4 regions of the Parazoarcus communis genome follow, and region 1 is predicted to be linked to each of the others. Evidence: predicted binding sites of a transcription regulator. Region 1 holds the regulator's gene; each other region holds the start of a gene.
The links. The regulator sigma-54, encoded in region 1, starts transcription at its own class of promoters, with help from an activator protein. The targets are predictions, from matches to a motif close to TGGCACGCTTNCTGCTNA.
Positions count from the first base shown of each region.

Region 2: a site for sigma-54 is predicted at 5,381-5,398, ahead of CEW83_RS17995 (ammonium transporter). Genes of this name have one in related genera too.
Region 3: a site for sigma-54 is predicted at 2,597-2,614, ahead of CEW83_RS13580 (TOBE domain-containing protein). Genes of this name have one in related genera too.
Region 4: a site for sigma-54 is predicted at 2,843-2,860, ahead of nifH (nitrogenase iron protein). Genes of this name have one in related genera too.

Region 1 is NZ_CP022187.1:4,405,002-4,412,844, forward strand. It holds gene CEW83_RS20170 (diguanylate cyclase) at 1-118, opposite strand, end outside; gene CEW83_RS20175 (substrate-binding periplasmic protein) at 132-953, opposite strand; gene ilvA (threonine ammonia-lyase, biosynthetic) at 1,162-2,682, opposite strand; gene hprK (HPr(Ser) kinase/phosphatase) at 2,796-3,758, opposite strand; gene ptsN (PTS IIA-like nitrogen regulatory protein PtsN) at 3,727-4,212, opposite strand; gene hpf (ribosome hibernation-promoting factor, HPF/YfiA family) at 4,346-4,669, opposite strand; gene CEW83_RS20200 (RNA polymerase factor sigma-54) at 4,687-6,141, opposite strand; gene lptB (LPS export ABC transporter ATP-binding protein) at 6,166-6,888, opposite strand; gene recX (recombination regulator RecX) at 6,875-7,324, opposite strand; gene recA (recombinase RecA) at 7,354-7,843, opposite strand, start outside.
Region 2 is NZ_CP022187.1:3,936,945-3,944,787, reverse strand. It holds gene lysM (peptidoglycan-binding protein LysM) at 29-532, shown strand; gene CEW83_RS18015 (acyl-CoA thioesterase) at 685-1,119, shown strand; gene CEW83_RS18010 (TIGR03862 family flavoprotein) at 1,121-2,401, shown strand; gene CEW83_RS18005 (2'-5' RNA ligase family protein) at 2,448-3,140, shown strand; gene CEW83_RS18000 (putative RNA methyltransferase) at 3,147-3,998, opposite strand; gene CEW83_RS17995 (ammonium transporter) at 4,151-5,353, opposite strand; gene yegQ (tRNA 5-hydroxyuridine modification protein YegQ) at 5,580-6,956, shown strand; gene CEW83_RS17985 (DUF3592 domain-containing protein) at 6,960-7,544, opposite strand; gene CEW83_RS17980 (GNAT family N-acetyltransferase) at 7,783-7,843, shown strand, end outside.
Region 3 is NZ_CP022187.1:2,964,187-2,972,029, forward strand. It holds gene modC (molybdenum ABC transporter ATP-binding protein) at 1-261, opposite strand, end outside; gene modB (molybdate ABC transporter permease subunit) at 258-941, opposite strand; gene modA (molybdate ABC transporter substrate-binding protein) at 956-1,711, opposite strand; gene CEW83_RS13580 (TOBE domain-containing protein) at 1,750-2,577, opposite strand; gene CEW83_RS13585 (TOBE domain-containing protein) at 2,761-3,189, shown strand; gene CEW83_RS13590 (hypothetical protein) at 3,226-3,537, opposite strand; gene CEW83_RS13595 (hypothetical protein) at 3,852-4,697, opposite strand; gene CEW83_RS13600 (ABC transporter substrate-binding protein) at 5,096-6,154, shown strand; gene CEW83_RS13605 (ABC transporter ATP-binding protein) at 6,209-6,988, shown strand; gene CEW83_RS13610 (ABC transporter permease) at 7,003-7,776, shown strand.
Region 4 is NZ_CP022187.1:2,309,022-2,316,864, forward strand. It holds gene nifK (nitrogenase molybdenum-iron protein subunit beta) at 1-76, opposite strand, end outside; gene nifD (nitrogenase molybdenum-iron protein alpha chain) at 268-1,743, opposite strand; gene nifH (nitrogenase iron protein) at 1,870-2,775, opposite strand; gene CEW83_RS10490 (NAD(+)--dinitrogen-reductase ADP-D-ribosyltransferase) at 2,910-3,812, shown strand; gene CEW83_RS10495 (SIR2 family protein) at 4,004-4,849, shown strand; gene CEW83_RS10500 (bacteriohemerythrin) at 4,852-5,247, shown strand; gene draG (ADP-ribosyl-[dinitrogen reductase] hydrolase) at 5,289-6,221, opposite strand; gene CEW83_RS10510 (nitrogen fixation protein NifQ) at 6,245-6,820, opposite strand; gene CEW83_RS10515 (2Fe-2S iron-sulfur cluster-binding protein) at 6,893-7,255, opposite strand; gene CEW83_RS10520 (2Fe-2S iron-sulfur cluster-binding protein) at 7,310-7,597, opposite strand; gene CEW83_RS10525 (FprA family A-type flavoprotein) at 7,608-7,843, opposite strand, start outside.

The DNA of each region.
Region 1 (7,843 bases):
CGTCTTCCAGAACACGCGAAAAGTGGTACTCGAAACCGGCCCAGGCCAAAAGTGCGCAGACGCTCAACAGGCCAAAGAAACCGAAGTCAGCGAGGCGCCTGCGGCGTCGTGCGTTCATCTGGCGGCCGCGCTCAGCGGGTGATGACGATGGGCTCGAGCCCGTGCCGCCGCGCGGCGCGTACCAGGCGGCCATCGTGCTTTATCGCACGGAGGTAGGTTTCGAGCCGGTTGAACCACGGGGCGTCACCCGGTGCGACAGCCCATGCGTAAGGGGTGATGTGGTAGGGCGTGCCGGGCGAAATCAGGCGCGCCCAGTCTGACCTGTCGACCATGCGATGGCCGAACGGGTAGTCGGTGATGAACACGTCGGCACGCCCGGATTCGACGGCCTCCTCACGCGCGTGCGGCGATCCCAGTACCGCAAGCCTGGCGTGGCGAAGCTTGTCGATCATGACCCGTTCATGGATCGTGCCTTTGGCGACGGCCACGACAACCCCTGGCTGATCAATGTCGTCCCACTGATTGATTCGCCGGCTGCTGCGCGGGGCAACCGCATAGATGTCGCTCGCAAGGTAAGGGGCGGTGAACCGAAGCTCTTCCGCACGCTCGGCCGTGATCCCGACACCAAACATCGCGACGTCGCAGTTATCGTTGAGCAAGTCCTTCGTCAGGCGCGGAAAGCTGCTGTCGACGAACTCGACGCTGACGTTCAGTTCCCGGCCAAGCTCAAGCGCGAGATCGATGTCGATCCCCCGTAGCTCGTGGGTCGCCGGATCCCGGTATGTCATCCCGAAATACTCTGGCCAGATGCAGACCCGGACGCGCTTCTCGTCGATGATGCGATCAAGACGGCTTTGATGCGCGTGCGCGTCGGAGGCGAGGCCCTGAGCGAGGGTGGCGCCGAGGAGCACGAGAAGCCAGCGAGCAAGTTGGAGAGGGAGCGGGGAAGTCACGGGTATCCTCATTGCAGCCGCGCGCCTCGATGGCACTGCGCTGCAGGGGCGCGCCTTCGCCACGCCGGCGGGGTGCGCATGTCGCCGGATCGGCTCCGGCAAGCTCATTTCTATTACAAAAGAACTAAGTTATCAAGCACCGGAATGTGACAGCAGCCGGCCTGGTGCAGGGCGTGCGGGCAGGATGGCGCCTGCCATCCTGCCATGCTCATGACAGGAACATGCGGTAGGCCGGATTCGCCGTTTCGTCGACATACTCGTAACCGAGACGCTCGAGAAATGCATCGAAGGCGCCGTTGTCTTCCGGCGGAACCTGCATGCCGACAAGAACCCGGCCAAAGTCGGCGCCGTGGTTGCGATAGTGAAAAAGGCTGATGTTCCAGTCCGAACGCAGATTGGAAAGGAAGTTGATCAGGGCGCCCGGGCGCTCGGGGAAGGTGAAGCGGTAGATCACTTCGTTCGTTGCCTGCGGCGCGCGCCCGCCCACCATGTAGCGAACGTGGGTCTTGGCCAGTTCGTCGTCGGTCAGGTCGACTGCCGGCAGATCGTGACGGGCCAGCATTTCCACCAGTCGCGTGGCTTCGTTGCGGTTATGTACGGTCACGCCGACAAAGATGTGAGCCTTCTCGGTGTCCGCATAACGGTAGTTGAACTCGGTGATGTTGCGATTGCCGAGCAGGCTGCAGAACTTGCGGAAGGAGCCTGCGTGTTCGGGAATGGTGACCGCGAGCACTGCTTCGCGCTGTTCGCCAAGCTCTGCACGTTCGGCCACGAAGCGCAGACGGTCGAAGTTCATGTTGGCGCCGGAGGCGATCGCGACCAGGTGCTTGTCGCGCAGCTTGTTGCGGCGCGCGTATTCCTTGGCGCCCGCAACCGCAAGCGCGCCGGCGGGCTCGAGAATCGAGCGGGTGTCCTCGAACACGTCCTTGATCGCGGCACAGATCGCGTCGTTATCGACCAGGATCATCTCGTCGACGTACTGCTGACACAGGCGGAAGGTTTCGCGGCCCACTTCCTTGACGGCAGCGCCATCGGCAAAGATGCCCACCTGATCGAGCGCGACCCGTCTGCCTGCGGCCAGCGAGCGCGTCATTGCGTCGGCGTCGACCGCTTCGACACCAATGATCCGGGTCTCCGGGCGCAAACGCTTGATGTAGGCTGCGACACCGGAAATCAGGCCGCCGCCGCCCACGCAGCAGAACACTGCATGGATGGGCTGCGGGTGGGCTCGCAGGATTTCCATGCCGATGGTGCCCTGGCCCGCGATTACATCCGGATCGTCGAAAGGATGGACGAAGGTAAGCTTCTCGGCCTTCTCCAGTTCAAGCGCGTGGGCGTAGGCGTCGGAGTAGGACTCGCCCACCAGCACGACTTCACCGCCCCTGGCCTTGACCGCGTCGATCTTGATCTGCGGCGTGGTGCTGGGCATGACGATGACCGCACGGACCCCGAGCTTGTTCGCCGACAGCGCCACACCCTGGGCATGATTGCCCGCCGAGGCACAGATGACCCCACGCTGCAGGGCCTGCGGCGACAGCTTGACCATCTTGTTGTACGCACCGCGCAGCTTGAAGCTGAACACCGGCTGCATGTCTTCGCGCTTGAAATACACTTGATTGTGAATTCGGGCGGAGAGATTGCTGGCGAAATCCAGCGGTGTCTCGATGGCGACGTCGTACACCTGGGCGTTGAGGATACGTTCCAGATAATCCGGGCTTGCGGCGGTCATGGCTTTGGCTTTGTGCGAGGGCACTGCGGTAAAGGGGCTGAGGGTAGCAGTCGATGCGGCACTGCGGCAAGCGCAGTGCCCGAAAAAACATCGCGGCGCAAGAGGGGTTGCCCTTAGCCGGGGCGGTCGGAGGCGGTGCCGTCCGGCTGGTCGGCTTCGAGCAGTTTGATCTGGCGCTCGATGAACTCCTGGGTGGAGTCCACTCCTCGCAGCTGCAGAATGGTCGAGCGCACCGCGGCCTCGAGCAGGACCGCAAGGTTGCGACCGGCGGCAACCGGCAGGGTGACACGGGGAATCGCGTCGCCGAGGATGTTCTGATGCTCGCGCTGCATGGGCAGCCGGCTTGGGTCGTCCTGGCCGGGCTGGCGACGTTCGAGGTGACAGATCAGCCGCAGGCGCATCTTGCGGCGGCAGGCGGTTTCGCCAAAGATGGTGCGGATGTTGAGAATGCCGAGTCCGCGCACCTCGATGAAGTCCTGCAGCAGTTCGGGGCAACGGCCCTCGAGCACGCTGGGTGCGATCCGCGAGAATTCGACGATATCGTCGGCAACCAGGCCGTGACCGCGCGAGATCAGCTCCAGCGCAAGCTCGGATTTGCCCGCGCCGGAGTTGCCGGTAATGAACACGCCGAGTCCGAGCACGTCCATGAACACGCCGTGCAGCGACACCTTTTCAGCGAGCTGCCGCGACAGGTATAGGCGCAACTGGTCGATGACCCCGGCAGCCGGCTGCGGTGTGGTGAACAGCCCGACGTTGTGCGCCGCACAGACGCCATGGACGATGTTGGGCACTTCGCAGCCGTCGGCCAGGATGAAGGCGGGCGGATGTGCAGACAGGATGTCGTTGAGGTGGTGCGCGACCTTGTCACGTGACTGCCGCTGCGCCCAGGCCAGCTCGGCTGCGCCGAGGATCTGCAGGCGGGTAGGGTGAATCAGGTTGAGGTGGCCAATCAGGTCGGCTGGCCAGATGCGCTCTTCGGCAACAGAGAGAACCGCGTCGATACTGCCGCTGACATGGGTCAGCTGCAGACGTTCGCGGTTGTCCTCATACAGCTGCGAGAGGCTCGTTTGTCGCATCGGTACCCCAGTCGTTGAACAGGGTGTGTAGCGCCTGTGCGTCGGGTGCGGCCTGCAGCTGTTCGCGGAAGCTGCGATCGCTGAACATCTGCGCCAGCTCCGACAACAGCTGAAGGTGGGTTTCGTTGGCCTGTTCGGGTACCAGCAGGACAAACAGCATGTTCACCGGACGACCATCGGGCGCATCGAACTGCACCGGGGCTTCGAGACGTAGAAACGCGCCGGCTGCGTCCTTCAGGCCCTTGATGCGGCCGTGGGGAATGGCAATGCCCTGGCCGAGGCCGGTCGATCCAAGGCGTTCGCGCGCAAACAGGCTGTCGAACACCATGCTGCGGGCGATGCCCTGATTGTTTTCGAACAACAGGCCGGCCTGTTCGAAGACGCGCTTCTTGCTGCTGGCGTCGAGGTCGGCAACCACGTTCGAAAGTGGCAGGAGTTGGGAGATGAGGCTCATGCGCTTTGGGGCTCACGCAACGCCGCCGGAGCGGACGCCACGCTGAAAGGTCTCTCAGGCCCGGGCAAAGCCGGACCGCCAAATTGAGCGGCGGATTATAACTTCACCCGGGTCCGAAAGGCCTGGTGAAAAATCACGCCTCGGGAGTCTGGTGCTTGTGCGAGTCGTGGTGGTGATCGGTGCTCTTCTGCTTGTACTTGAGCACCTGGCGATCGAGCTTGTCGGTCATCGCATCGATGGCAGCGTAGAGGTCGGCGTCGGCGCTTTCGACGTGAATGTCCTTGCCGCGCACGTGCACGGTGACTTCAGCCTTCTGGTCGAGTTTCTCAACGGAAAGGATCACGTTCACGCTGGTAACGTTGTCGAAGTGACGGATCACGCGGTCAAGCTTGCCGGAGACGTACTCGCGGATGGCCGGTGTCACTTCAACGTGGTGTCCGGTGATGTTGAGATTCATGTTAACTCCTCTTGGTATCAAAGCGTTTTACGCAGACTGACCGGCGGGATATTGAGTGATTCGCGGTATTTGGCGATTGTGCGCCGCGCGACCACGATACCCTGCTGGCCCAACAGATCGGCAATCTTTGCGTCGGACAGGGGTTTCTTTCTGTCTTCGGCGTCCACCAGCTGGCGAATCAAGGCACGAATCGCTGTGGAAGAAGCCGCACCACCGGTGTCGGTGGCAACGTGACTGCCAAAAAAATACTTGAGTTCGAATACGCCGCGCGGCGTCGCCATGTACTTCTGAGTGGTGACGCGCGATACGGTTGATTCATGCAGCTCGAGCTGGTCCGCGATCTCCCTGAGGGTCAATGGACGCATTGCCACCTCGCCATGATCGAAGAACTGTCGCTGCTGGTCAACGATGGCCTGAGATACACGCAAAATGGTATCAAAGCGCTGTTGTACGTTCTTGATCAGCCAGCGTGCTTCCTGCAGCTGGCCGGTCAGACCGCCGCCCTGGCCCCGGTTCTGCTGCAGCAGGCTGGCGTAGAGCTGGTTGATGCGCAGGCGCGGCATGGCTTCGGCGTTGAGCGACACCGTCCACCGGTTGCGGATCTTGCGCACCACGACATCGGGCAGGACGTAGCGGGTTTCTTCGTTGGAATGCTGCGACCCCGGATGCGGGTCGAGCCGGCACACCAGCGCCTGGGCATCGCGCAGGGCGTCGTCGTCGCACCCGGTGAGGCGCTTGAGCTTCGCAAAGTTGCGTTCGGCCAGCAGCTCGAGGTGCTGTTCGACGATGACCAGCGCCAGGTCGCGGCAGCTGCCTGCCGGCATGGCGCGCAGCTGCAGGCCGAGGCACTCCTGGGGGGTGCGTGCGCCAATGCCCGCCGGTTCGAGCTGCTGCACGTGCCGCAGGGCAATCGCGAGGTCGTCGAGGTCGTAGTCGAGTTCGGGCGGGAGCAGTTCGAGCAGGTCCTCGAGCTCCTGGTGCAGGTAGCCGTCGCTATCGAGCGCTTCGATGATGAAGCGCACCAGCATGCGGTCACGGTCCGTCAGCGGGGACAGGGCAACCTGCTGATCGAGATAGTCGCGCAGCGAGGTGCCTGCGGCCTGGAATTCCTGGAAGTCGCTGTCCTCGTCGTCGTCGCTCTTGCTGCTGGCGCCGCTGCCGGTGCCCGACCAGTCCATGCCTTCGTCAAAGTCGGCCGATTCGTTCTCGTTGCGGGGCTCGGCTTCCTGGTTGGTCTCGGCGCTGGTCTCGCGCGGGGTCTCGGTTGCGGGCTGCGCATCGTTGCCGACCGCGGACGGTGCGAAGTCGCTGCCGTCGCCGTCCTCACGCTCGAGCATCGGGTTTTCCAGCAGAAAGCGTTCGATTTCCTGGTTGAGCTCGAGCGTAGAGAGCTGCAGCAGTTTGATGGACTGCTGCAGCTGCGGGGTGAGCGTCAGGTGCTGCGAGAGCTTGAGCTGAAGGGTTGGTTTCATGATGCCAGTCGGGGCGTGCCGGAATCAGAGACGGAAGTGCTCGCCGAGGTAGACCTGGCGCACTTGTTCGTTGGCGATGATTTCGGGCGGCTTGCCGCTGGCAAGCACGCGGCCGTCGGTAATGATGGTTGCGCGGTCACAGATGCCGAGCGTTTCGCGCACGTTGTGGTCGGTGATCAGCACGCCTATGTTGCGCTCCTTCAGGAAGCGGATGATCTTCTGGATGTCGAGTACGGCGATCGGGTCGACCCCTGCGAAAGGCTCGTCCAGGAGGATGAGGCGCGGGTCGGTGGCAAGCGCACGTGCAATCTCGCACCGTCTGCGTTCTCCGCCTGACAGCGAGATGGCGGTGTTGTCGCGCAGGTGCGCAATGCCAAGTTCTTCGAGCAACTCTTCCAGGCGTTCGTCGATCTGCGCCACCGGCAGTCCGCGGAGCTCGAGTACTGCACGAATGTTCTCGGCGACCGTGAGCTTGCGGAACACGCTCATTTCCTGCGGCAGATACGACAGCCCCAGGCGTGCGCGAGCGTGGATCGGCAGATCGGTCAGGCGTGCGTCGTCGAGCGTGATCTCGCCGCCGTCGGCGCGCACCAAGCCCACGATCATGTAGAAGCAGGTTGTCTTGCCTGCGCCATTGGGGCCCAGCAAGCCGACCACTTCGCCCGAGCCAACCTCGAACGAGACGTCATGGACGACTGTGCGCGCCTTGTAGCGCTTTTGCAGGCCGGTGACCTTAAGCAGACTCATCGGGGGCTTCTTTCAACAGTTTGCAGATCACGTCAGTGGAAAAACCACGGGTTTGCAGGAAACGCGCCTGGCGCGCCCATTCGCGGCGATCGTCAGGTGCGAGGCCAAATCTAGACTGCCACACTGCACGAGCCCGGTCGAGTTCGGATTCCACACATTCGCTCTCGATGGCCTCGTCGATCAAGTCCTTCGATACGCCACGTCTCGCGAGCTCGTGGCGCAGCCGCTGGCTGCCAAACCGGGCAGCCTTGCTGCGAACCCACGCTTCGGCAAAACGGGTGTCGGAGAGCAGTTCGAGTTCGCTCATGCGAACCAGTACGGCTTCGATCTCCTCGGCGCTGCCATATGGAGACAGCTTGCGCGCAAGCTCCACCCGCGAGTGATCCCGACGGGCGAGATGGCGCAGCGCGCGTTCGCGCAGACTCGGCTCGCCCATCAGGGGTCAGCGTCCGGACGGGGCGGAGATCAGGCTTCGGAAGCGACGGGTGCCGCGCCACCGAGCGCGGCCATTTCGCCGAGTCCGACCGCTGCGCGAACCTTGTTCTCGATTTCACGAGCCAGCGCCGGGTTTGCGCGCAGAAACTCGCGTGAGTTGTCCTTGCCTTGGCCGATTTTGTCGCCGTTGTACGAATACCAGGCGCCGGACTTGTCGACGATCTTGTAAGTCACGCCGAGGTCGATGATCTCGCCTTCGCGGGAGATGCCTTCTCCGTAGAGAATGTCGAAGTGCGCTTCCTTGAACGGCGGCGCGACCTTGTTCTTGACGACCTTGACACGCGTTTCCGAGCCAACGACTTCGTCGCCCTTCTTGATCGCACCGGTACGCCGGATATCCATGCGGACCGAAGCGTAGAACTTGAGCGCGTTACCACCGGTGGTGGTTTCGGGGCTGCCGAACATGACGCCGATCTTCATCCGGATCTGGTTGATGAAGATCACGAGCGTGTTCGTGCGC
Region 2 (7,843 bases), 470 kb from region 1:
GCATTTCATTCACTACAAGGAGATTGGCATGGGTTTGTTCAGCTTTATCAAGGATGCAGGGGAAAAGCTCTTCGGTACCGGCGAGGCCAAGGCCGCCCAGGAAGCCGCAGCGGCCGCCCCCAGTCCTGAAGCCAACGCGCTTGCCAACACCAAGGCAGCCGAGGCCATCAGCCACTACATCGACACGCTCAAGCTGCTCACGCCCGAGATTGCCATCAGCTTCAACGGCGCGACCGCCACGGTGACGGTCAGTGGCACGACGCCAGACCAGGCAAGCAAGGAGCGCATCCTGCTGGCCGCAGGAAACGTTTCGGGCGTCGCCGAAGTCGAAGACAAGCTCACCGTGCTCAATCCCGAACCCGAGGGCCGCTTCCATACGGTGGTGCGCGGTGACACCCTGTCCGGCATCGCCAAGACCTACTACGGCAATGCAAACAAGTACATGGTGATCTTCGAGGCCAACAAGCCGATGCTCGGCCACCCCGACAAGATCTACCCGGGTCAGATGCTGCGCATTCCGCCGCAGGCCTGAGCGTTTCCACGGCCCGACGGCGCCACTCAGCAACCGTCGGGCCGCACACCGAAGCCCGCGCCCTCCCCTGCCGGGCTTGAATTGCTGCACCGCGGGCGCTACTGTCGACGACCGCCAATTTCTGCGCCCGCCTTCTGCGGAGCGAATACGACATGCCCCGCATTCAGATCGACCTCCCGGACACGCTGCCCTTTTCCTGCGAGATTCAGCTCTACCTGAGTCACATGAACTATGGCGGCCACCTCGACAACGCCCTGCTGCTCACCGTCGTCAGCGAAGCGCGGGTGCGTTACCTGAAGTCGATGGACTACACCGAACTGAGCGTCGAAGGGCTGGGCATCATCGTTGCCGACGCGGCGCTGCAGTACAAATCCGAAGCGTTCCATGGGGAAACGATGGTGGTGTCCATGGGCGCGGCCGATTTCAGCAAGTACGGCTGTGATCTGCAGTGGCGCATGACCGACCTTGCCTCGGGGCGGGAGGTTGCCCGCGGCAAGACCGGCATCGTGTTCTTCGACTACACCGCGCGCAGGATTTCCCCCGTACCTGACGGCTTCCGCCGCCGCTTCCCGTCGGACCAGACCTGACATGATCAGGGCTGAAGCGCTCGTCGCCGTCATTGGTGGCGGGCCGGCCGGACTGATGGCGGCCGAGGTGCTCGCCTCGCACGGCATCGCCGTCACCGTCTTCGATGCGATGCCGTCGGTGGGGCGCAAGTTTCTGCTGGCCGGACGCGGCGGACTCAACCTCACACACAGCGAAGACAGCACCCACTTTCTGTCGCGATACGGCGTGCGTTCGGCCGAACTGGCACCGATGATCGATGCCTTTGGCCCGAGTGCGCTTCGCGACTGGGCCGCCGCCCTCGGCGTCGACACCTTCGTCGGCAGCTCAGGGCGGGTGTTTCCCACGGAAATGAAGGCAGCCCCCCTGCTACGGGCCTGGCTGGCGAGACTGCGCACGAACGGAGTGAAGTTTGCCGTACGGCATCGCTGGCTCGGCTGGGGGCCGTCCCCGGACGCTTCAGCGCAGGTCTTGCGATTCGCCACACCGGACGGCGAGCGCAGCGTGTCAGCCAGCGCGGTCGTGCTCGCACTCGGGGGCGGAAGCTGGGCGAAGCTGGGCTCGGACGGCGCCTGGGTTGCCACCCTGCGCACACAAGGCATCGGCGTCGCCGACCTGCGCCCTGCCAACTGCGGATTCGATGTCTCCTGCGGCGACGGGCTCACTCCGGGCTGGAGCGCGCACTTCCTCGAACGCTTCGGCGGAGCGCCGGTGAAGTCGCTCGCGGCGCAGTGCACCGACCCGCAGGGGCGGACCCACTCCCACAGTGGCGAGTGCATGATCAGTGCAACCGGCATCGAAGGCGGGCTGATCTACGCCTTGTCTGCGCCGCTGCGCGACACGCTTGCCGCACAGGGCGAGGCCACGTTGCACCTCGACCTCGCACCCGGCCGCAGCCTGGCACGGCTGAGCACCGATCTGTCCCGCCCGCGCGGCAGCCGCTCGCTGGCCAGCCATCTGCAAGGGCAGGCGGGGATCAAGGGCGTCAAGGCCGGCCTGCTGCGCGAATGCCTGCCCGCCGCAGCCTTCGCCGACCCGGTTCGGCTCGCCGCCGGCATCAAGGCGCTGCCGCTGCGCCTCAGGGCAACCCGCCCCATCGATGAAGCCATCAGTACCGCGGGCGGCGTCCGCTTCGAGGACACGGCCGCTGGCCTGATGCTGAAAGCCATCCCCGGCGTGTTCTGCGCCGGCGAAATGCTCGACTGGGAGGCGCCCACCGGTGGTTATCTGCTGACAGCCTGCTTCGCCAGCGGCCGGGCGGCCGGCCAGGGCGTCGTCGACTGGCTCGTCGCCTGCAAGCAGTGAGGAAGGACGTGCACTGCGGGCATCACGTATTGCCGCAACACACGCAGTGAACACCCCGGCCTTTGCAGGCGCCAGCCACACCATCCGCAATGTCAGGCGTGATTTCCACGAGTGGCACCTTGGCCGGCCACGCTATCTCCTGTGGGCGCTCGATGTGGATACGGCGCCGGTGCGCCGGCGTGTGCTCGCCGCTCAGCACCACCTGAGCGGGCTTCTCCTTGACGACTACGCCCGTCAGCCGCACATCACGCTGAGCCTGTGCGGTTTCCCCAGCAACGCCCCCTGCCACGCGGACGACTTTGGCGCCGAAGCTCTGCACAGGCAAATCGCAGGGCTGCAACGCGTACGTCCCCGCCCTTTCGAAATCCGGATCGGGTCATTGAGCAGTTTCACCTCCGCGCCCTACCTTGAAGTCGACGACGCAGGCGCGCACATTGCCCGCCTGCGCACCGGCCTCGCAAGCGACGAGTTCGATCACCCCGACGGCAGCTATACCCCGCACGTAACGGTGGGCCTTTACGCAGGCGCCTGGCCCACCACGGATGTTCATGAACGGCTCTGCCGCTTCGCCGCATGCGCGCATCTCGATCTGCGCATCGAGCGCATCAGCCTGTTCGCATACCGGTCGGCCGACATCGGTGGCGCACTGACGCGCATCGCCGACTATGAATTCGAGCACGGCGCAATGCAGTGGCACGAGGCATCACCGTTTCAGGCCAAGGCAGTGCAGCAGCCCTAGGCCAGCCTAGGCCAAAGCGGGCTGGCGCAGGAAGGCGTTGAGACGCACATCCACCGTGACCGGGAGCGCTGTCAGTGCGGCAGCCTTTGCACGCCCTTCGGCGCTCGCGCGATACAGGTGCGGCGTCATCGCCAGCAGATCGCCGATCTGTTCGCTACCCGAGAGATCCAGCCGGTAGCGGACGGTCTCGGAGGACTGCCTGACAAAGCCTTCAGGCGTCGGCATTTCGCCCGAGCGCTCGGGTTTGAGCGTCGGATAGATGATCTCGCGCAATTCCCGCAGATGGTCCGGCCCCGAATCGACCTGCAGCAGCACGCCCGACGGCTTGAGCACACGTGCGAACTCCGGGTAGACCGGAAAACCGAACATGCACAGCACCCGGTCCAGCGTGCCCGAGAACACCGGAAGGTTGGCATTGCTGCCCACCACCCAGTTGGGCCGTTTGTCCTGCTTTGCGGCCGACAGCACCGCCCACTTGGAGATATCCAGCCCGAGCAGTTCCAGCGTCTGCCCTTCGCCGCATGCAGCCGCCAACTGGCGCAGGTAGTAACCTTCGCCACAGCCGGCATCAAGGCAGCTGAGCGCTGCCTTGGCCTCCACGCCCGCCAGCGCCATCCGCCCCACCGCTGCAGCGATGGGCTGATAGGGCCCGGCATTGAGAAAGCGTCGCCGCGCGGCCACCATCTCCTTGCTGTCGCCAGGATCGCGCGAGCGCTTCTGCTGTACCGGCAACAAGTGCGTATAGCCCTGGCTGGCAACGTCGAACGTGTGCCCGGCAGCGCAACGCCAGGCGGAACCGTTGCAGTGCAGACGCGCGCCGTCGAGCGGGCAGACCAAGGCCTGAAATGGGATGATCATGAGCAGAGGCGCCCTGCGCCCGAATGGTGAGACAGGGCGCAATTCTGCGGCAAACACCGCGCCCTGTCTTCATGACATGGTTCGTGACGCGGCGCACCGGGGTGCCACGAAACCTGCTCCGCGCCATCGATTCCGGCCCGCCACCCCTGCCCTTACCAGTTCGACTCGCGCTCCGCCGTCGCAGTGATGCGGTGGATCGCGAGGTCAGCCCCCATGTATTCGTCTTCCTGATCCAGGCGCAACCCGAGCGTGAGCTTGAGCACGCCGTACACCAGAACGCCCCCGCCGACGGCAACCGCAATGGCGAATACCGTCATCACCAACTGCGACATGAAAGACACGCCACCGAGCCCTCCGAGCGCCGTGCTGCCAAAAATGCCCGCGGCGAGCCCGCCCCAGGTGCCGCACAAACCATGAAGCGGCCACACACCGAGCACGTCGTCGATCTTCCAGCGGTTCTGGGTGAGCGTGAACATCACGACGAACAGGGCGCCGGCCACCCCACCGACCACCAGCGCACCAAGCGGGTGCATGAGATCGGAGCCTGCGCAGACCGCAACCAGTCCTGCCAGCGGCCCGTTGTGCACGAAACCAGGGTCATTCCTGCCCAGCACCAGTGCAGCCAGCGTGCCGCCGACCATCGCCATCAGTGAATTGATCGCGACCAAGCCAGTGATCTTCTCCAGCGTCTGTGCAGACATCACGTTGAAGCCGAACCAGCCCACGATCAGAATCCAGGCACCCAGCGCCAGAAAAGGGATGGACGACGGCGGATGCGCAGAGATGGCGCCAGTACGGGAGTAGCGGCCATGACGCGCGCCCAGCAGCAGAACCGCCGGAAGCGCGATCCACCCACCCATCGCGTGCACTACGACCGAGCCAGCGAAGTCGTGAAACTCCGCACCGAACGTCGCGGAGAGCCACGCCTGCACACCGTACGCCTGGTTCCACGCAACACCTTCGAAGAAGGGGTAGATGAAACCGACGATCAGGAAGGTGGCCGCGAGCTGAGGATAGAACTTCGCGCGCTCCGCGATACCGCCAGAGATGATCGCGGGAATCGCTGCGGCAAAGGTCAGCAGAAAGAAGAAACGGGTAAGCTCGAATCCGCTTTTCTCCAGCAGGGTTTCGGCGCCGGTAAAGAAATGGACTCCGTATGCGATGCCATAGCCAATCAGGAAATAGGCCAGGGTCGATACGGCAAAGTCAGTCAGGATTTTTACCAGGGCGTTGACCTGATTCTTCTTGCGCACCGTGCCCACCTCAAGAAAGGCAAACCCTGCATGCATCGCCAACACCATGATGGCGCCCAGCAGGATGAACAGGACATCGCTGCTTGATTTGAAAGCTTCCATGATCCCTCCGAACGGAATTGCGGATCGAAAGCAAGCACCGTTCCAGTGCAGCACCTCCAGACACGGCGGTGCATGCGCCCCAAAACAGGAACATGCACTGCACCTTAATCGTGCATTCCGCACCCAGACGGCCCGATTACGGTGCATCCGCAACAGCAAATCTCCCGCGGGGGTGCGCCACCGAGAGTCGATGCGTAAAATGCCGCTTTGCCCTGCGCCTCCAGCCATGACCGCCTCCCGCCGCCCCACCGAACTGCTTGCGCCTGCGGGCTCCCTCGACATGATGCGTACCGCCTTCGCCTATGGCGCCGATGCGGTGTATGCCGGCCAGCCGCGCTACTCGCTGCGGGTGCGCAACAACAGCTTCGACAAGCTCGACGCACTCGCGGCCGGCATTGATGAAGCGCACGCAGCGGGCAAGGGCTTCTACCTGGTCGCCAACATCTATCCGCACAACGCCAAGGTTCGCACCTTCGAACGCGACATCGCGCCCGTGATCGACATGAAGCCGGACGCGCTGATCATGGCCGACCCCGGCCTGATGATGATGGTGCGCGAGCGCTGGCCGGACATGGCAATCCACCTTTCGGTACAGGCCAATACGACCAACTACGCGAGCGTGCGTTTCTGGCAGTCGATGGGGGTGAAGCGCATCATCCTGTCACGCGAACTGTCGCTGGACGAAGTCGCCGAGATTCGCGATGCCTGCCCCGACATGGAACTCGAAGTCTTTGTGCACGGCGCGCTGTGCATCGCCTACTCCGGCCGCTGCCTGCTGTCGGGCTATTTCAACCATCGCGACCCCAACCAGGGCAGCTGCACCAACTCCTGCCGCTGGGACTACAAGGTGCACGCGGGCACCGAGACCGCAAGCGGTGACATTCAGACCTGCAACAACGCCCCTGCACTGGGCAATCCGCGTGATTTCGGCACCGTGGGCACGGCACTCGGCGGCGGACCGCGGCACGCCGAGGCAAACCGGACATGGCTGCTGGAAGAGGGCTCCCGCCCGGGCGAGCTGATGCCGATCGAAGAAGACGAGCACGGCACTTACATCATGAACTCGCGCGACCTGCGCGCCATCGAGCATGTACAGCGACTGGTGGACATCGGCGTCGACTCGCTCAAGATCGAAGGCCGCACCAAGAGCCCCTACTACGTTGCGCGCACCAGTCAGGGCTACCGACGCGCGATTGACGACGCGATTGCCGGGCGCCCCTTCGACCTGAAGCTGCTCGGAGAACTCGAAGGCCTCGCCAACCGCGGCTACACGGACGGCTTCTATCAGCGCCACCACACACCCGAACACCAGAACTACCTGCGGGGTCATTCGGAATCGGGACGCAGCCTGCTGGTTGGCGAAGTGGTCGGTTTCGATAGCGCGCGCGGGCTGGCCGAGGTCGAGGTGAAAAACCGCTTCGGCGTCGGCGATACGCTGGAATTCGTGCAGCCCGACGGCAACTTCACCGCCACCTGCACGCACATGGAAGATGCCGTTGGCGGTGCACTCGACATGGTGCCGGGCAGTGGACGTCGCATCCGGCTCGCGCTGCCAGCCGGCGCCAATCCGGCCCAGCCCTGCTTCGTCGCGCGTTTCGTCTGACGCCTACGTCCTGGGCGACCGGGCGCGGCGGGGCTTGGCGTCCGGCGCCGAACTGCCCCCGAGGCTACCCAGCGGCCGCGCCTGATTCCAGGCCACCATGCCACCGAGCAACAGAAAACCGCCGAGCAGCGCAATCGCGACAAAGGGCAAGGCCATCGCAAGCAGCGTCCAGTTGAGCGAGCGTACAAGCACGACCTTGCCCGGATCGGCCGGATCGATCCAGGCCGTGACCGACTGACCGATATCCATCTCCCGCAACACCGCCGCCAGGGTCCTGTGGTATCCCACCCCCTGATGGAGGTCATAGCGGGATCCGACGAAGCCCTCGGCGTCCACCGTATAGCGGTAGCGAACTTTCAGCGACGGCAGCGGCCTGTTGCGCAGCAGGTCTGCCGGCTCGATTGACACGAACTCGAGCGTGGCGGGCACCGGCGTCCATTGCCGTGTCTGCATGGCCTCGTAAAGCGGCTGCACCCCGAACGAGATCGCGCCGAAGATACCGGCCACCAGCAAGGCGACGCCGAACAGGGGAAAGATGAGCCTGATCCCGCCTTCGACAAGATACAACTTAAGTGAGGTTCGAGACATGTAGGCGCGAGCCGTAAGAGATTCCGTATTCTATTGCCCAACGCACCATACTGAAAATGGCATATGAAGCCCGCAGCCATGCAATGCCGACACAATGCTCGACAAGCTGCAAACGGAGAGCGAGAATTTCCCGACACAGCGCCCAAGCCCCTGACCCACCGGTCGCCAGCGCGCCTGCCCACCTGCACCAGCATTCACATCCGGGGCAGGCATCCCGACCACAACCACACAGCCCACGATGCCCTGCACTCAGAACACAAGCACTGCACCAGCACTCGATATCGTCGAGCTGGACCTCA
Region 3 (7,843 bases), 1.4 Mb from region 1:
CTGAAAGACATAACCGATCGCACGCTCGTGCGTCGGCACGAAGATCCCGGCGTCGGCATCCTGCCAGTGCTCGCCATTGACGATGAGCCGGCCCAGCGGTGCGCGCTCAAGACCGGCGACGCAGCGCAGGCAGGTGGTCTTGCCCGACCCCGAATGACCGAACAGTGCGGTAACGCCGCGCCCCGGCAGTTGCAGATCGACGTCGAGTGAAAAGCCACTGTAGTCGAGGCGAAAGCGGGCCTGTATGCCTTCTGCCGTCATGTGCCCATCCCCGGCTTGAAGCGGCGACTGGTGTACAGCGCGAGCAGGACGAAGAAGGAGAATACGACCATGCCGCCGGCGAGCCAGTGCGCCTGTGCGTACTCCATGGCCTCGACGTGATCGAAGATCTGCACCGACACCGTGCGCGTGCTGCCTGGAATATTGCCGCCGATCATCAGCACCACGCCAAACTCGCCCACGGTATGTGCGAACCCCAGAATCGACGCGGTGACGAAGCCCGGTCGCGCCAGCGGCAGCACCACCGAGAAGAAGGTGTCCCACGGACTGGCGCGCAAGGTGGCGGCGACTTCCAGCGGGCGCTCTCCAATCGCTTCAAAGGCGTTCTGCAGGGGTTGAATGACGAAGGGCATGGAGTAGAACACCGAACCGACGACCAGGCCGGCAAAGGTGAAGGGCAGCGTGCCCAGCCCCAGTGCGGTCGTCATCTGACCAATCGGGCCGTGCGGCCCCATGGTCACCAGCAGGTAGAAGCCGATCACCGTCGGCGGCAACACCAGCGGCAATGCCACCACCGCCCCGATCGGTCCCTTGAGCCACGAACGCGTGCGTGCCAGCCACCAGGCGATTGGCGTACCGATCAGCAGCAGCAACACCGTGGTCAGGCCCGCCAGCTCCAGCGTGAGCCAGATTGCCGAGAGATCGAGCGCAGTGAGTGACATGCCCGCCGACCTCCTTACAGATCGTAGCCGTAGGCGCGGATCACCGCCGCAGCCTTCGGCCCCTTGAGGTAATCGACCAGCGCCTTCGCTGCCTCGCTGTCCTTGCCCTTGCTCAGGATCACCGCGTCCTGACGGATCGGATCGTACATGTCGGCGGGCACCACCCAGGCTGAACCCGACGTGATCTTGCCATCCTTCGACACCTGCGACATCGCGACAAATCCAAGCTCGGCATTGCCGGTGGAAACGAACTGGTAGGCCTGAGTGATGTTGGTGCCCTCGACCAGCTTGGGCCCGACCGCTGCCGTCAGGCCGAGCTTGTCCAGTACCTGAGTTGCAGCAAACCCATAGGGCGCCGTCTTGGGATTGGCAATCGACAGGTGCTTGAACGCATTCCTGCTCAGCACCTCGCCCTTGTCATCCACGTAAGCACCATCAGACGACCACAGCACGAGCTTGCCGACCGCATAGGTGAAGCGTGACCCGGGCACGATGCCGCCTTCGGCTTCCAGCTTCGCCGGCGTCTTGCTGTCGGCGGCGAAGAATACCTCGAAAGGCGCGCCGTTCCTGATCTGTGTGTAGAGCCCCCCCGTCGGGCCGAACGCCGCCAGCACCTGGTGCCCCGTATCCTTCTCGAACTGCAGTGCGATCTCCTTGATTGGCGCGGTGAAGTTGGCGGCAACGGCGACCTGAACTTCTGCTGCGTTCGCGCCAGCGGCGAACACACCAAGACTGAGCGCAATGACAAGGCGGGAAACGGGCGGCTTCATGATTCAACTCCAGTAGATGATGACGGAAAAGGCCAGCCTCAGTCGTAGATCGCAAGAATGACGCTGGATGATTTGAAAAAGGCACAGACCGGCACGCCGACCTCGATACCCAATGCCTTGCAGCTCTCGCCGGTCACCACGCAGGTCACACTGCGACCCGATGGCAGCACCAGCGTGACCTCGTTGTTCACCGGCCCTGCATGCACTTCGGCGACCTTGCCCCACAGTTGGTTGCGCGCGGTGAGCCGCATCGTCTGATCGACCGACAACATCACCGAGGACGACTTCACCAGGGCAAAGACCTCCTTGCCGATCGTCAGCCCGAGATTCTCGGCGCTGGCCTTGGTGATGACGGCGGCAATCTCGGTATCGGCGTCCAGACGCACGCGTACCTCGTAATCCACCCCGCCATCGCGCAAACCGGTGATCGCGCCAGAAAACTGATTGCGCGCGCTGGTCTTCAGGCTCATGCGGTGCATCAGCTTCTGGAAACCGCGAATGTCACAGCCACCCGCCTCATTGAGCCGTTCGGTGAGGCGGTCGAGCGCGGCCTGATACTCGATTTCCAGCGCGCGATACATCGCCACCATCTTCTGGCCGTATTCGGTGAGGCGGGTGCCTCCACCCTGTCGTCCGCCGGTGACACGAACGACCAGAGGCTCGGGCGCCAGATTGTTCATGGTGTCGATCGCGTCCCAGGCCGCCTTGTACGACAGGGGTACCGCTTTCGCCGCCTGGTTGATCGAGCCCTTGTGCCCGATCTCTTCCAGCAATCGGATACGCGTATCGGATAGCGCTGCACCGATCTCGGTTTCGAGCGACATGCGGGCGAGGAAACGGGTAGCTGTCATCGTCTGTGAAGGCATTATGTATTCCGATTTATATAAAGCCAAAACCATGCCAGGCGGCATTTACTATGGTTGCACAGGAATAACCCTTGAAACTACAGTGCACCCCGGGGACATTTGTTGATTACCTGACAATTATATGTAGCTCGAGCTACAACGTGTTTCTTTTCCTTCAATTACAGGATCGCTCTGGAGAACAACATGAAAGTCAGTGCCCGCAACATCTTCAAAGGCCCCATCAGTGCAATCAAGACCGGCATCGTGAATGCAGAGGTCGCAGTCTCGATTGGTGGAAACGACTCCCTCGTCGCCGTCGTCACCATGGAAAGCCTCAATGCCCTTGAGCTCAAGACGGGCAAGGACGTCGTCGCACTGGTGAAGGCCCCCTGGGTCATGCTGATGAGCGAAGGCAGCGACATCCGCCTGTCAGCACGCAACAGCCTGACCGGCACGGTCAAATCGGTCGAGGTCGGCACCGTCAACGCCGAGGTCAGCATCAGCCTTCCCGGCGGCAGCGAGGTGGCATCGGTCGTGACCAAGGAAGCAGCCGCAGAGCTTGGACTCAGGCCCGGCGTCCCCGTCACCGCAGTCATCAAGGCGTCGAACGTCATTCTTGGGGTCCCCGCCTGAGCGTGCACCCCGGGACATTCATGTCGCTCCAGGAACTCAGCGCGGCATGCTTTCGCTGAAGCTGTAGAAGGACTGTCCGGCGCAGTCCTGACCGGGCTGCACGGTGCGGTGGATCAGCCAGCGCTGGTCGCGCAAACGCCAGGCCGCGACCGACTCCGCGTAAGCCGCTGCCGCATAGAACTCTTCGCCGTCATCCGAGCGCGGTTCGCGCAATACATAGCGGTGTGCGTAGTAGCAGGCTTCTCCGTCAGGGTCGTAGCCGAAGACCCGCTCGGCATCGAGTTCGGCCTCGCGGAACAGATCAAAGGACAGGGGCACCACCACCACGTCGCGCCACTCCACCGGCAAGCGACCCCACCAGGGCTGCTCGCCACTGTCTGCGGCACGACGACGATCACCGGTTCTTATATGGCTTGCTGTACATAACACCGCACACATCCTCCTGGGACAGGAATGTCTTCACACAGGCGTGTTGATGCGATCCGCCTGACAAGAATGGCGCAAGCGGGTCTGCCACGCGCATTCGTTGCATCCAAAAGCAATAACGATGCCCGAGAAAGATTCCGCACAGCGGGATGAGAAAGCGGGGCAGGCAGACGGCAGTGAACGAAAAAAGGGCGGCCATGCCGCCCTTCCCAAAACTCAGACCGCGATCAGCAAGCTCAGAAGTGCCACTGCAGCTTGATCATCGGCGTGGAAGTCTCGGAGCCCGTGCTGCCTTCCTTGGAGCCGAACTTGTTGTTGATGTACTCGTAGCCAATGCCTGCGCGCAGGGTGCGCGGCTTGCCCATCAGCATCTGGCCGACGTCGGCCATGATGAACATGTCAGTCCAGGTCTCGGGATCGGTCTTCACGCCGAAGCCGTCCTTGCCCTTCTTGCCGGTGTAGTTCAGGAAGCCTTCGAAGGACAGAGGCACCGAGCCGACGTTGAAGGGAATGCCCCAGGCCATCGCGATACGGTAGGTCGGATCGAATTCAACCGATTTGCCGACGATGCCGTTGTTGTTCCACTCCTTGTAGTACAGCAGGCTCACATCGAAGAAGCCCTTGGGAATATCGAACTTCAGCGTCGGACCAACCAGAATCTTGCGCACCTTCGGCGCAAATGCCGTGTCCTTGGAGTTCCAGTCGAGACCGGTCGTCAGCGCGATTTCCTTCACAGGCCCGAAAGACAGGTTCTTGTCGAAGACCTTGCCCAGGTAGAGCTGGTGGGCATACACAACATAGATTTCCTGCGCGCCGGTATCGCCGCCCTTTGCCGGGTCCTTGCTGTCGGACATCAGGATATCCACGTTCAGGAAGTTCTGTCCGTAGTTGTGTCCACTCACATGGGTGAAACCAACGATGTCTTTCGAAACATCGTCCGAAATGGCGGGCTCCCTGAACTGCTCGCCATAACGATATGAGATCGAAGTGTCGCTCCAGTTGGCCGCAGAAGCAGTCACGGGCGCTGCTAGACAGGCGCCAAGGACAGTCGTGGCGAAAAGGCGGGAGGAAAGCTTGTGCATGGTTCGAGGGCTCCTGAGCGTAAAAATGGTGTTGTTCAACGCAGCAAGAGGCCGCGCTTTTTTTCAAGCTAACAGGAGTCCGGAGATTTTTCTTCAATAGCCCTTATTGCTGATTTCGTATAGCAACAACATCTGCATCCATTTGTTTATAAAGACTATTTCTAAGTCTTCAAAGATCAAGCACAGGCACCACAAAGGCTTCTTTCAAGCCTGGACGCACAGCGATTGTGCATCGCAAAATACGCACACATTCATCCACTTAGGCCGCTTGCAGAAAATCAACCGCACACTTTCAGTGCAAGTCAGGACTTGAAACACCCGAAATCGCCACCTTTGCATCAATTTGGCCGTGGCACGGCAATTGCCAAGCTTGCTCCATCAACTCAAAGGAGCACCGCATGTTTCAATTCAAGTCTGACGCCCTCTCCGCACCAATCACCCGCCGCACCGTTCTGGGCGCCCTGCTTGTCGCGGCATGTTCATTCGGGCTCGGACAGACCCACGCCGCCGATCCGGTGAAGGTCAAGTTCACCCTCGACTGGCGCTTCGAAGGCCCGTCCGCGCCCTTCCTGCTTGCCAAGAGCAAGGGCTACTTCGCCGCCGAAGGCCTGGATGTCGAGATCGACGCCGGCAACGGCTCGGCCGGTGCCGTGACGCGGGTTGCGACCGGCGCCTACGACATGGGCTTTGCCGATTTCAATGCGCTGGTCGAATACGACGCGAAAACCCCGGGCTCGAAGATCCAGGGCATCTACATGGTCTATAACTCGACGCCCGCCGCCGTCTTTGTGCTGAAGAAGTCGGGCGTCACCAAGCCGGCGGACCTCGTCGGCAAGACGCTGGCTGCACCGATTTTCGACGGCGGACGCAAGGCCTGGCCGGCCTTCGCCAAGGCCAATGGTCTGGCGCTCGATGCAGTGAAATGGCAGACGGTCGAGCCTGCGATTCGTGAAACCCTGCTTGCGCGCGGCGACGTCGACGGCATCACCGGCTTCTATTTCACCAGCCTCCTCAACCTGCAGGCGCGTGGCGTGCCGTCCGATCAGATCGTTGCGCTGAAATACCCCGACAACGGTGTCGAGTTCTACGGCAACACCCTGATCGCGAGCCCGAAGATGCTGAGCGAACAACCGAAGGCGGTTGAAGGTTTCGTCCGCGCCTTCAACAAGGCCCTGAAGGAAACCGTCGCCAGCCCCGACACTGCAGTACTGGCGGTGAAGGAACGCGACCCCCTGATCAACGTTGCGCTTGAAAGCCAGCGCCTGAAGCTCGCGCTCGACTCCGTGGTGGTGACGCCCGAAAGCCGCTCGCTCGGCCTCGGCGCAGTCGATCCCGAGCGCATGAAGCGTTCGGTCGCTGAAGCAGCCACGGCGTTCGGCCTGCCTGCCACGCCTGACGCCAGCACGCTGTTCACCGCCGCCTACCTGCCCTCCGCAGCCGATCGCGCCATCAAGTAAGCACTGCCCCAAGGAGTGTGCGGGCGACGCCCCTCGTTGCCCGCCAGAGCGTTCATGGATTTTGTCCGTTTTGAAGATGTGAGCCTGGCCTACCAGCCCGGAAGCCCGTTTGCGATCGAGGATGTCAGCCTGTCGATCCGCGAGAACGAGTTCATCTCGCTGGTCGGCCCCTCAGGCTGCGGCAAGTCGACGGTGATGAAGCTGGTCACTGGCCTCAAGCCCCCCTCGAAGGGTTATGTATATGTAGACGGGCGCGAAGTCGGCGGCCCGCAGAAATGCGTCGGCATGGCCTTCCAGGCCTCCAACCTCCTGCCGTGGCGCACCACCTTGCAGAACGTCATGCTGCCGATGGAGATCGTCGAACCCTATCGCTCCACGCTGCGCGCAAAACGCGCCGAGTACGAGGAGCAGGCGCGCGCCCTGATCAAGCGCGTCGGCCTCGCCGGTTTCGAGGACAAGTTCCCGTGGGAGCTCTCCGGCGGCATGCAGCAGCGCGCCTCGATCTGCCGCGCCCTGATTCACAAGCCACGCCTGCTGATGCTCGACGAGCCCTTCGGCGCGCTCGACGCCTTCACCCGCGAAGAGTTGTGGTGCATGGTGCGCGACCTGTGGCAGGAAGAGCCGTTCACCGTGGTGCTGGTCACCCACGACCTGCGCGAAGCAGTGTTTCTGGCCGACACGGTGTACGTGATGAGCAAGCGCCCGGGCCGCATCCTGGTGCGACGCGAAATCGACCTGCCGCGCCCGCGCGACCTCGACGTGACCTACACCGAGCCCTTTGCCAGCTACGTGCACGAACTGCGCGAGCACATTGGCCACATTCGCGAATCCTGAGCCCGGAGGCCTTCATGCTGTCACAGAAAACCCTGATCCGGCTCGCCCCCTGGCTCGTCGTGCTGTTCTTCGGCCTGTTATGGGAAGGCATCGTCGTTGCCTTCGATGTGCCCGAGTTCCTGTTTCCCTCGGTATCTTCCGTCTGGCATTCAACGGTGATGCACTGGGACCCGATCATGATGCACGCCACCCAGACCTTCCTCACGACCCTGGCCGGCTTCGCCATCGCGGTGGTGTTCGGGCTCGTGGTCGGTGCCGCGGTGGGATCCTCGCCGATCATCTACAAGGCGCTCTACCCCCTGCTGGTGGGCTTCAACTCGATTCCCAAGGTTGCGTTCGTTCCGGTGCTGGTGGTGTGGTTCGGCATCGGCACCATTCCGGCGATCCTCACCGCTTTCCTGATCTCCTTCTTCCCGGTCGTGGTGAACGTGGCCACCGGCCTGGCGACGCTGGAACCCGAGATGGAAGATGTGCTGCGCTCGCTGGGCGCATCCCGCCTCGACATCCTGAGAAAGGTCGGCTTGCCGCGCGCGATGCCCTACTTCTTCGCCTCGCTGAAGGTCGCGATCACCCTCGCCTTCGTCGGTTCGGTGATCTCGGAGACGGTTGCGTCCAACCTCGGCATTGGCTACCTGATGATGGCGGCGAGCTCGTCGATGGACATGGCGCTCGTGTTCGCTGGCCTGATCGTGATCGGCATCATGGGCGTGGTGATGTACGAACTGTTTGCGCTGGTCGAGCGCAAGCTCACCGGCTGGGCGCACCGCAATCCGAACGGGGCAATGTAAGCACCCGTATGCGGAGGTCAGACAAAGACGGTCCGTGCAGAGGAGGGCCGGGCCGTCAGCGTTTCAA
Region 4 (7,843 bases), 2.1 Mb from region 1:
TGTTCTTCAGCGACGCCTTGTAGTCGTCGTCACGGAACAGGGGGTAGCAGGGCTTGATATCGTCAACGGTCTGCATTTCTGGCTCCTTGCCTGCGCCGCCAATCTGCGGACGTCAGGCACAAGGTTTTGGGTTGCGCGGAGTGGCCTCCGCGCATCAACACTTTGCGCACCGGGAGAAGCATCGCGACCCGATTCATCCGGCCCCCGAAGTGGGTGGCCTGAATCGCAGGCGGATCGCGACGTCGTACCCGGCAGACTCGCGCGCTATTACGCAGCGGCCTTCACTTCTTCGGCGGGCTTGACGGCCTTCCACGGCGGGGTTTGCTTGCCCCAGCACGGGTTGTTCAGCGTCATGTCCATGTCACGGGCGAAGATGGCAAAGCCGTCAAAGCCGTGATACGGGCCGGAGTAGTCCCAGCTGTGCATCTGGCGGAAGGGAATGCCCATCTTCTGATAGATGTACTTTTCCTTGATGCCGGAGCCAACCAGGTCGGGCTTGATGCGCTTGACGAACTCCTCCAGCTCGAAGCCGGTGACGTCGTCGTACAGCAGCGTGGCGTTGCCCATTTCCTGAATCGTGCGATCGTAGTCGTCGTTGTGGCCGAACTCGTAGCCGGTGCCGACCACTTCCATGCCCAGATCTTCGTATGCGCCGATGACGTGACGCGGACGCAGACCGCCGATGTAGAGCATCACGCGCTTGCCTTGCAGACGCGGCTTGTACTTGGCGATGACGGCTTCCATCATCGGCTTGTACTTGGCGATCACGCGCTCGGCGCCTTCCTTGATCGAGTCGTCGAAGAAGGCTGCGATGCGACGCAGCGACTCTTCGATCTTGGTCGGGCCAAAGAAGTTGTACTCCATCCATGGAATCCCGTACTTCTCTTCCATGTGACGGCTGATGTAGTTCATCGAGCGGTAGCAGTGCAGCAGGTTCAGCTTCGCCTTCGGGGTGTTTTCCATTTCAGCGATGGTGCCGTCACCTGACCACTGTGCGATCACGCGCAGGCCCATCTCCTCGAGGAAGATGCGCGATGCCCAGGCGTCGCCGCCGATGTTGTAATCGCCGATGATGGTGACGTCGTACGGGGTCGATTCGAAGTGCTGACCGTCGCGGTTCGACAGCACCCAGTCACGCACCGCGTCGTTGGCGATGTGGTGACCGAGCGACTGCGACACGCCGCGGAAGCCTTCGCAACGCACCGGCACGACAACCTTGTTGATTTCCTTCGCGGCCTTCTTGGAGACGGCTTCGATGTCGTCACCGATGAGGCCGATCGGGCACTCCGACTGCACGGTGATGCCCTTGTGCAGCGGGAACAGGCTTTCGATCTCGTTCATGATCTTGGCGAGCTTCTTGTCGCCGCCGAAAACGATGTCCTTCTCCTGGAAGTCGGAGGTGAAGTTCATCTCGGCAAAGGTATTCACGCCCGTGGTGCCGACGTAATAGTTACGACGACCGGCACGTGAGTACTGACCGCAACCGACGGGGCCGTGGGAGATGTGGATCATGTCCTTGACCGGACCCCACACCACACCACGCGAACCGGCGTAGGCACAGCCACGGATGGTCATCACGCCGGGCAGCGACTTGCGGTTGGAGGTAATGCACTTCTTGGACTGCTCGACCGACTGGTCGTTGATCGCGAGGTGCTTTGCGCGATCCTTCTTGGCCTTCTCGGGATAGACCTCGAGCACTTCCTGGATCAGGCTCTCGGTTTCTTCACGGGTGAGCGTAGACATCTTGCTTCTCCTGTTCACGACGACACCAATCTGTGCACGGCGTGGGTAGGTTTGCTCGACACCCGACGACACAAGCGGTGTTGTGCCGGCGGGCGGTTAGGCAGACATCTGCCTGCCGGACAACGGTCAGGCAGCAGCAGCGGCAGCGGCGTCAGCAGCCAGTTCAGCGGCGGTCTTGCCGATGATGGCGGTGTTTTCCACTTCCATGATGCCGAACTCCATCAGCAGTTCTTCAAGCTCGTCCATCGTGATCGGGGTCGGGATCACGAACTTGGTGTTATCGACGATCTTGCGGGCCAGCGCACGGTACTCATCTGCCTGCTTGTGCGTCGGGTCGTACTCGATCACGGTCATGCGGCGGATTTCAGCGTGCTGCACTGCGTTGTCGCGGGGTACGAAGTGGATCATCTGGGTGCCGAGCTTCTCAGCCAAGGCCATGATCAGTTCGTCTTCACGGTCGGTGTTGCGGCTGTTGCAGATCAGGCCGGCCAGACGCACGCCACCCGAGTTGGCATACTTCACGATGCCCTTGGCGATGTTGTTGGCGGCGTACATGGCCATCATTTCGCCGGAACAGACGATGTAGATTTCCTGCGCCTTGTTCTCGCGAATCGGCATGGCGAAGCCGCCGCAGACCACGTCACCCAGCACGTCGTAGAAGACGAAGTCGAGATCTTCGTCGTATGCGCCTTCCTCTTCGAGGAAGTTGATGGCGGTGATCACGCCGCGGCCGGCGCAACCGACGCCAGGCTCAGGACCACCGGACTCGACGCACTTGACATCGCCGAAACCGACGGACATGACATCCTCGAGTTCCAGGTCTTCCACGCTGCCAGCTTCGGCGGCGAGTTCCATGACCGAGTTCTGAGCCTTCGAGTGCAGGATCAGACGGGTGGAGTCGGCCTTGGGATCGCAGCCAACGATCATCACCTTCTTGCCGGCTTCGGCAAGTGCGGCGACGAGGTTTTGTGTGGTGGTGGATTTGCCGATGCCACCCTTACCGTAGATGGCGGCTTGACGAAGTTTTGCCATGGTGCGTTACTCCTTGTCGGAACTGAACTCGTGAATCGATCGTGTTGCGTTGAACCACGAGCACTCATTTGCAATCGGCGTGCCAGCTCTGAATTCCACGCTCAACATATTGTTTTATTTAGGATTTAACGAGATTGTCAGGCAGCAAACCAACCTCTCCGTGCGACAAAGACCCTACAATTTGTAGGGCCGACAACATTCACGTCGCAATTCCTGCAAGCCTTGCACGCCTGAGTGTCCCGCCCACGGCAAGACGCTCGCTGAACCGCTGCAACCTGCCGACGGAGGCCCTTGGCAGCTTCGCCTTCCAGCTCACCCCGTGCGCCCTCAGCCTCGACGGCGTCCTGCCCTTGCACCAGCCGCTGTTCGACCGCCTCGACACGCTCGATTCCGCACCGGAACGCACCTGCGTGTTCCGAACCTACATGAACGCGCATTTCATGCTCGACGATGCACCCGCCCTCGGACTGTCGGAGAATGTGCGCCTCGATCGCAGCAGGATGGACTACCTGCGTCTGCTCAGGGGCTGGCTGTTTGATTCGGAGGGCCGGGAGGGGGCGATCCTGAAAGCCTGGGTGGAGTCTCGCTTCGGCCTCCTCACCCGCTACCATCGCGGACCGCTGGGCGCCGAGGACAGCGCTGGGCGCAGCGGCTTCGAGCAGGAGGTCTCCGCCGGTCTGTACTCCACCGCCGGACTGGAAGCACAGGTGGACCTGCTCTATTCGTGGACGCAGTACGAGCTCGCGCGACGCCTTCACGGGCGTACCCACCTGCAGCTCTACCGCGGCTGTTCCGACCCGAGGGCGCTGCGGGAGATGCATGCGCTCGATGACGGCAGGCGCGTGGTCGAACTGAACAACCTCAGCTCTTTCTCCGCCAACGCCGAGCGCGCTGACGAGTTCGGCGATCGCGTCTTTTCATGCGCCACCCCCATGCCCAAGATCCTCGCCTTCAGCGGACTCATGCCGGGACTGCTGCAGGGCGAGAATGAATACCTGGTCATCGGCGGTATCGCCGCAATCACGATCGAATACTGAAGTCTGCCGCCTTGTCGGAAGTCGGACATTGGCATGTCGGGCGCGCGACAGCATCGGGCGCGCCCTCGCCTCCATCGACACCCGGAACCGCAGCAGCGCGAGGGCGGCTCCCCTGGACTCCGGTGGCATCGATCTTGCTGATCGAAGCAGGAAATCGCGAAGTACGCGCCCTGCAACCACAAGGAAGCCCCATGACGACCGTCTTCGACCAGATCCGCGCCGGCCTCGCAGCCGGTGAAGTGGTTCCATTCATCGGCGCCGACGCCCTTGCCGATGTCACCCACGGCAAAACCGGTGCCAAGATTCCGGCCACCAGCGACGAACTGATTCTCGCGCTCAACAACGGCCAGCCCATGGCGCCGCGGCTTATGTACGAGTTTCCACGTGCAGCAATGAACATCGAGCTCAAGCGCGGACGCAATGCAGTCAATCGCGCACTCGAGAACATCTATGCAGATACCGAGTGGTCTCGCGCTGGCCTGCACGAGTGGCTCAACGGACTCAACCTGCCCTATATCATCGACCTAAATCGTGACACCGGCCTCCAGCAGGCGTGGGCAAGCCACCCGCATACGCTGATCGTTGGCATCGCCCGCATCGCCGGCGGGCTGCGCTACAAGCTCTTCAGCCACGATGGCACCGCCTACACCGCAGCACGGGACGAAAGCGGCATCGACCCTGCTGCCCCCATCCTGTTCAAACCCTGTGGCACGCCGTGGCCGGAGCCGAACTGGATTGCATCGGACGCCGACTTCGTCGATTACATCACCGAGCTCATGGGCGGCTTTGCCATCCCGCCCTATCTGAAGGAAAGGCGCAAGGGACTGCGCTACCTGGTGCTTGGGGCACGTCTGAATCGCGACACCATCCGCATGCTGCTGGCGGATTTCATCTACAGCGCCGGCGAGCCCGCAGGCTGGGCGCTGATTCCCGGTGCGAACGACAAGGAAAAGCGTTTCTGTGCCCACCTGGGTCTGGAGGTGGTCGATGCCGACTGGCGCGAACTGGCCGACATGCCCCTGATCGAGGCCGCGTAACAATGCGCGAATGGGACGAGGCCAGACACGCGCTCGGCAATGCCGGGATGGATGCAACACATCGCGCCTTTGTCGGCCTCGTTACCCGGCTGGCAAGCGCAGACGATGCCAGCTTTCCGGCACTGTTCAACGAACTGCTCGATCACAGCCGCGAGCATTTCGCTGCCGAGGATGTGCTGATGCGTTCCAGCCGTTTTGCGGCCACCGGAGAACACATTGGCGAGCACCAACGGGTGCTTGCCGAACTGCGCGCGTTCAACCGCAGCGTGAAGGGAGGAAGGCTCATGGTCGCCAGAGCCTACGTTCGGGAGAGCCTGCCCGAATGGTTCGACCTGCATCTGTCGACAATGGACGCTGCACTCGCCGCCCATCTGCGCAAGCGACACGCTGCCGCCTGAAACCGCATGCGCCAGCGGTCCGGCTCCGCGCCGGACCGAGACTACTGGATGCGATACGCGGGTGACAGTTCGATCAGGGCAGACGCATCACGCACGCAGGCCTCGCGCACGCTCGGGCTGAGTGCGCGCAGCCATTCCCCCGGCAAGGTCCGCTCACCACACAGCGCCCCCATCACCATGCCGGCAATCGCACCCGTCGTATCGGCGTCGCCGCCACGATTCACGATATCGACCAGCACGGGCTTGAAGCCGTCCTGGGTGGCCACCGCCTGGCATACTGCCCGCATCGTATCGACGATGTAGCCGCTGGGGTTGTCACAACGCCGGCCGCGGTAGTCGAAGTCGGCATGTGCCGACACCAGCCGGTCCGCACATGCAACGACCTCATCGGTACCCGAGCCGGCGAGCGCGGTTTGAACCATCTGGATCACGCTCAGCGTTGCCGCATCAGTCAGAGGGTTGTTGTGGGTGACGCGCGCCTGCACCAGGGCCGCCCGGGACACGAGTTCGGGCGCCGCGCCATAGCAGGCCAGTGCAACCGGCAGGCAACGCATGGTCGCCCCATTGCCGGCGTCCGAGGAAAGCGGCGCCTCCGTGCTGCCGCTCAGGCGCCAGCGCACGATGCCTCGGCGCACCGTGTTGCCGATATCGACCGGCTTGCTGCGCATCCAGCCATCGAACGCCCGGGCGCAGGCGTCAGCATCAGGCATGCCTTGCGTCTCGATCCACGCCCCGGCCAGGGCAAGCGTCATCGTGGTGTCGTCGGTGACATCGCCAGCCGCAAGACGCAGCCAGCCGCCTCCGCAGATCCTGTCATGCACCCCGTACTGCGCGCCAATTTCGCGTGGGGTCATGAACTCCACGGTCGCACCGAGCGCATCACCGATCGCAAGGCCCAGCATCGCGCCACATGCCCGGTCGCGCAGGACATTGCGTGCCTCGTCATGAACGGGATCCGGCACATTCGTCGTCACGCGGCGCGCGGAAGCCTGCGAAGTCACACCTCGGGCCCGAAGCAGCTGGCATAGTCGGCACACGCCTCGCACGACGGTGACGCGCAGACATAGATGCCTTCACGCTGGCACAGCTCGCGGTAGAGAAACTTCTTCCACTTCATGTCGCGATTATTGGCCTCGGCGAGCGCGGGAAAATTGAGCGCGATGAGCTGCGACAGATCCCGGCGTGAGGGCAGACCGAGATCCTGCCAGAGATGGTCACTCCCCATGCACGCGGTTGCCATGACCACGGCCATGTCACTGGCACCCGCCACGACATCGGCAGCATGGTCCGCAACGAAATGGAGCAGATCATCAAACTCCGGGTGAAGCACGGGCGTCGGCCCCAGCGCCTTGTTCGGACGCCAGACCAGGCCAGGAAAATGCCGCTCGACGAGCGCAGCGAAGCGCACCTCGCCAAGTCCGAAATCTGCAGGCAGCACGCCCTCGCCGACCGTCCACCCGGCAATCAGATGGGCAATGAACTCGTCGTTCGGGTGGCCAGCTGCGTGATCCAGCAAGTGCGCGTGCAGCGCGTTACGGACGGGTGAAGTACGAGAGCTCAGGGGTGCCAGCATGATGAAAGACTCCTTCTGGTTCGATCCAGTGCGCACCGGACAGGCAGCCCCGTGCCGATGCGCGCGATCCGGTCAGTACTCGACCAGCAGATCCTCGTCGCGCAGGATCATCTGGCATGCGAGGCGCCACGGCGTGACGGAGACATCCTCGACACGCATGCGCTCGATGTCTTCCGCGTTGATCTTCTTGTGCTCGCGCAGCACGACGAGCTCCTTGTCGGTCAGGCGGCTGGCCATCGGGTCGGTACGTTGTCCGTGGTTCGCCAGTGGCGTGATCTTGACCATGCAGGTCGCGCACTCGCCGTCTTCACAGGAAAAATCGATCGGGATGTGATTGTCCTTGGCGATCTTGAGGATGGTCTGGGTGTGCGAACCGGCCACGGCATAGACAGTCTTGTCCTTGTGGATCGGGCTTGAAAAGGTGATGTTAGGCATGGTGAAACTCCACTGCGGTTGATTGAACGGCCTCTCTGCCGGTTGTTGTCGGGTTCAGCCCGGGCGCACCACGACATGCCCGCCCAGCACCTGGGCCTGGCAGGCAAGCCGGTTGGCAACGCCGGCGTAGTTCTCCTTGAGCACCTTGTCCTCGAGCACGGAGGGCGTCGCCAGGTGCTCGGAGCCGGTGACGATCTTCATCATGCAGGTGCCGCACTCACCCTCACGGCAGCCGTAGGTGAGGCCGGCACCGATCTTTTCCGACACCTCAATCAGACGGGTTCCGGCGGGAACGGTGACGGTGACGCCGATGTCTTCAAACGTGACCTGGGCCTTGGGCATGGTCGGGCTCCTATGCGGTAAGCGCGTTGGGCGCGGTAAAGTCGATATGGCGGGGGGCGACGCGGCCAACCAGGTGCTCGGCCAGTTCGCGACCAAGCGCCGCGCAGCTCTCGAGTTCGTCGTCGGTGGGAATGAGCTTGACCTTCACGCCAGGTCGCGGGACACGAAGCTTGAGGCCGCGCAGACGGTCCTCGACCAGCCCGACGGCTTCGCCGCTCCAGCCATAGGAGCCAAACGCGCCGCCGA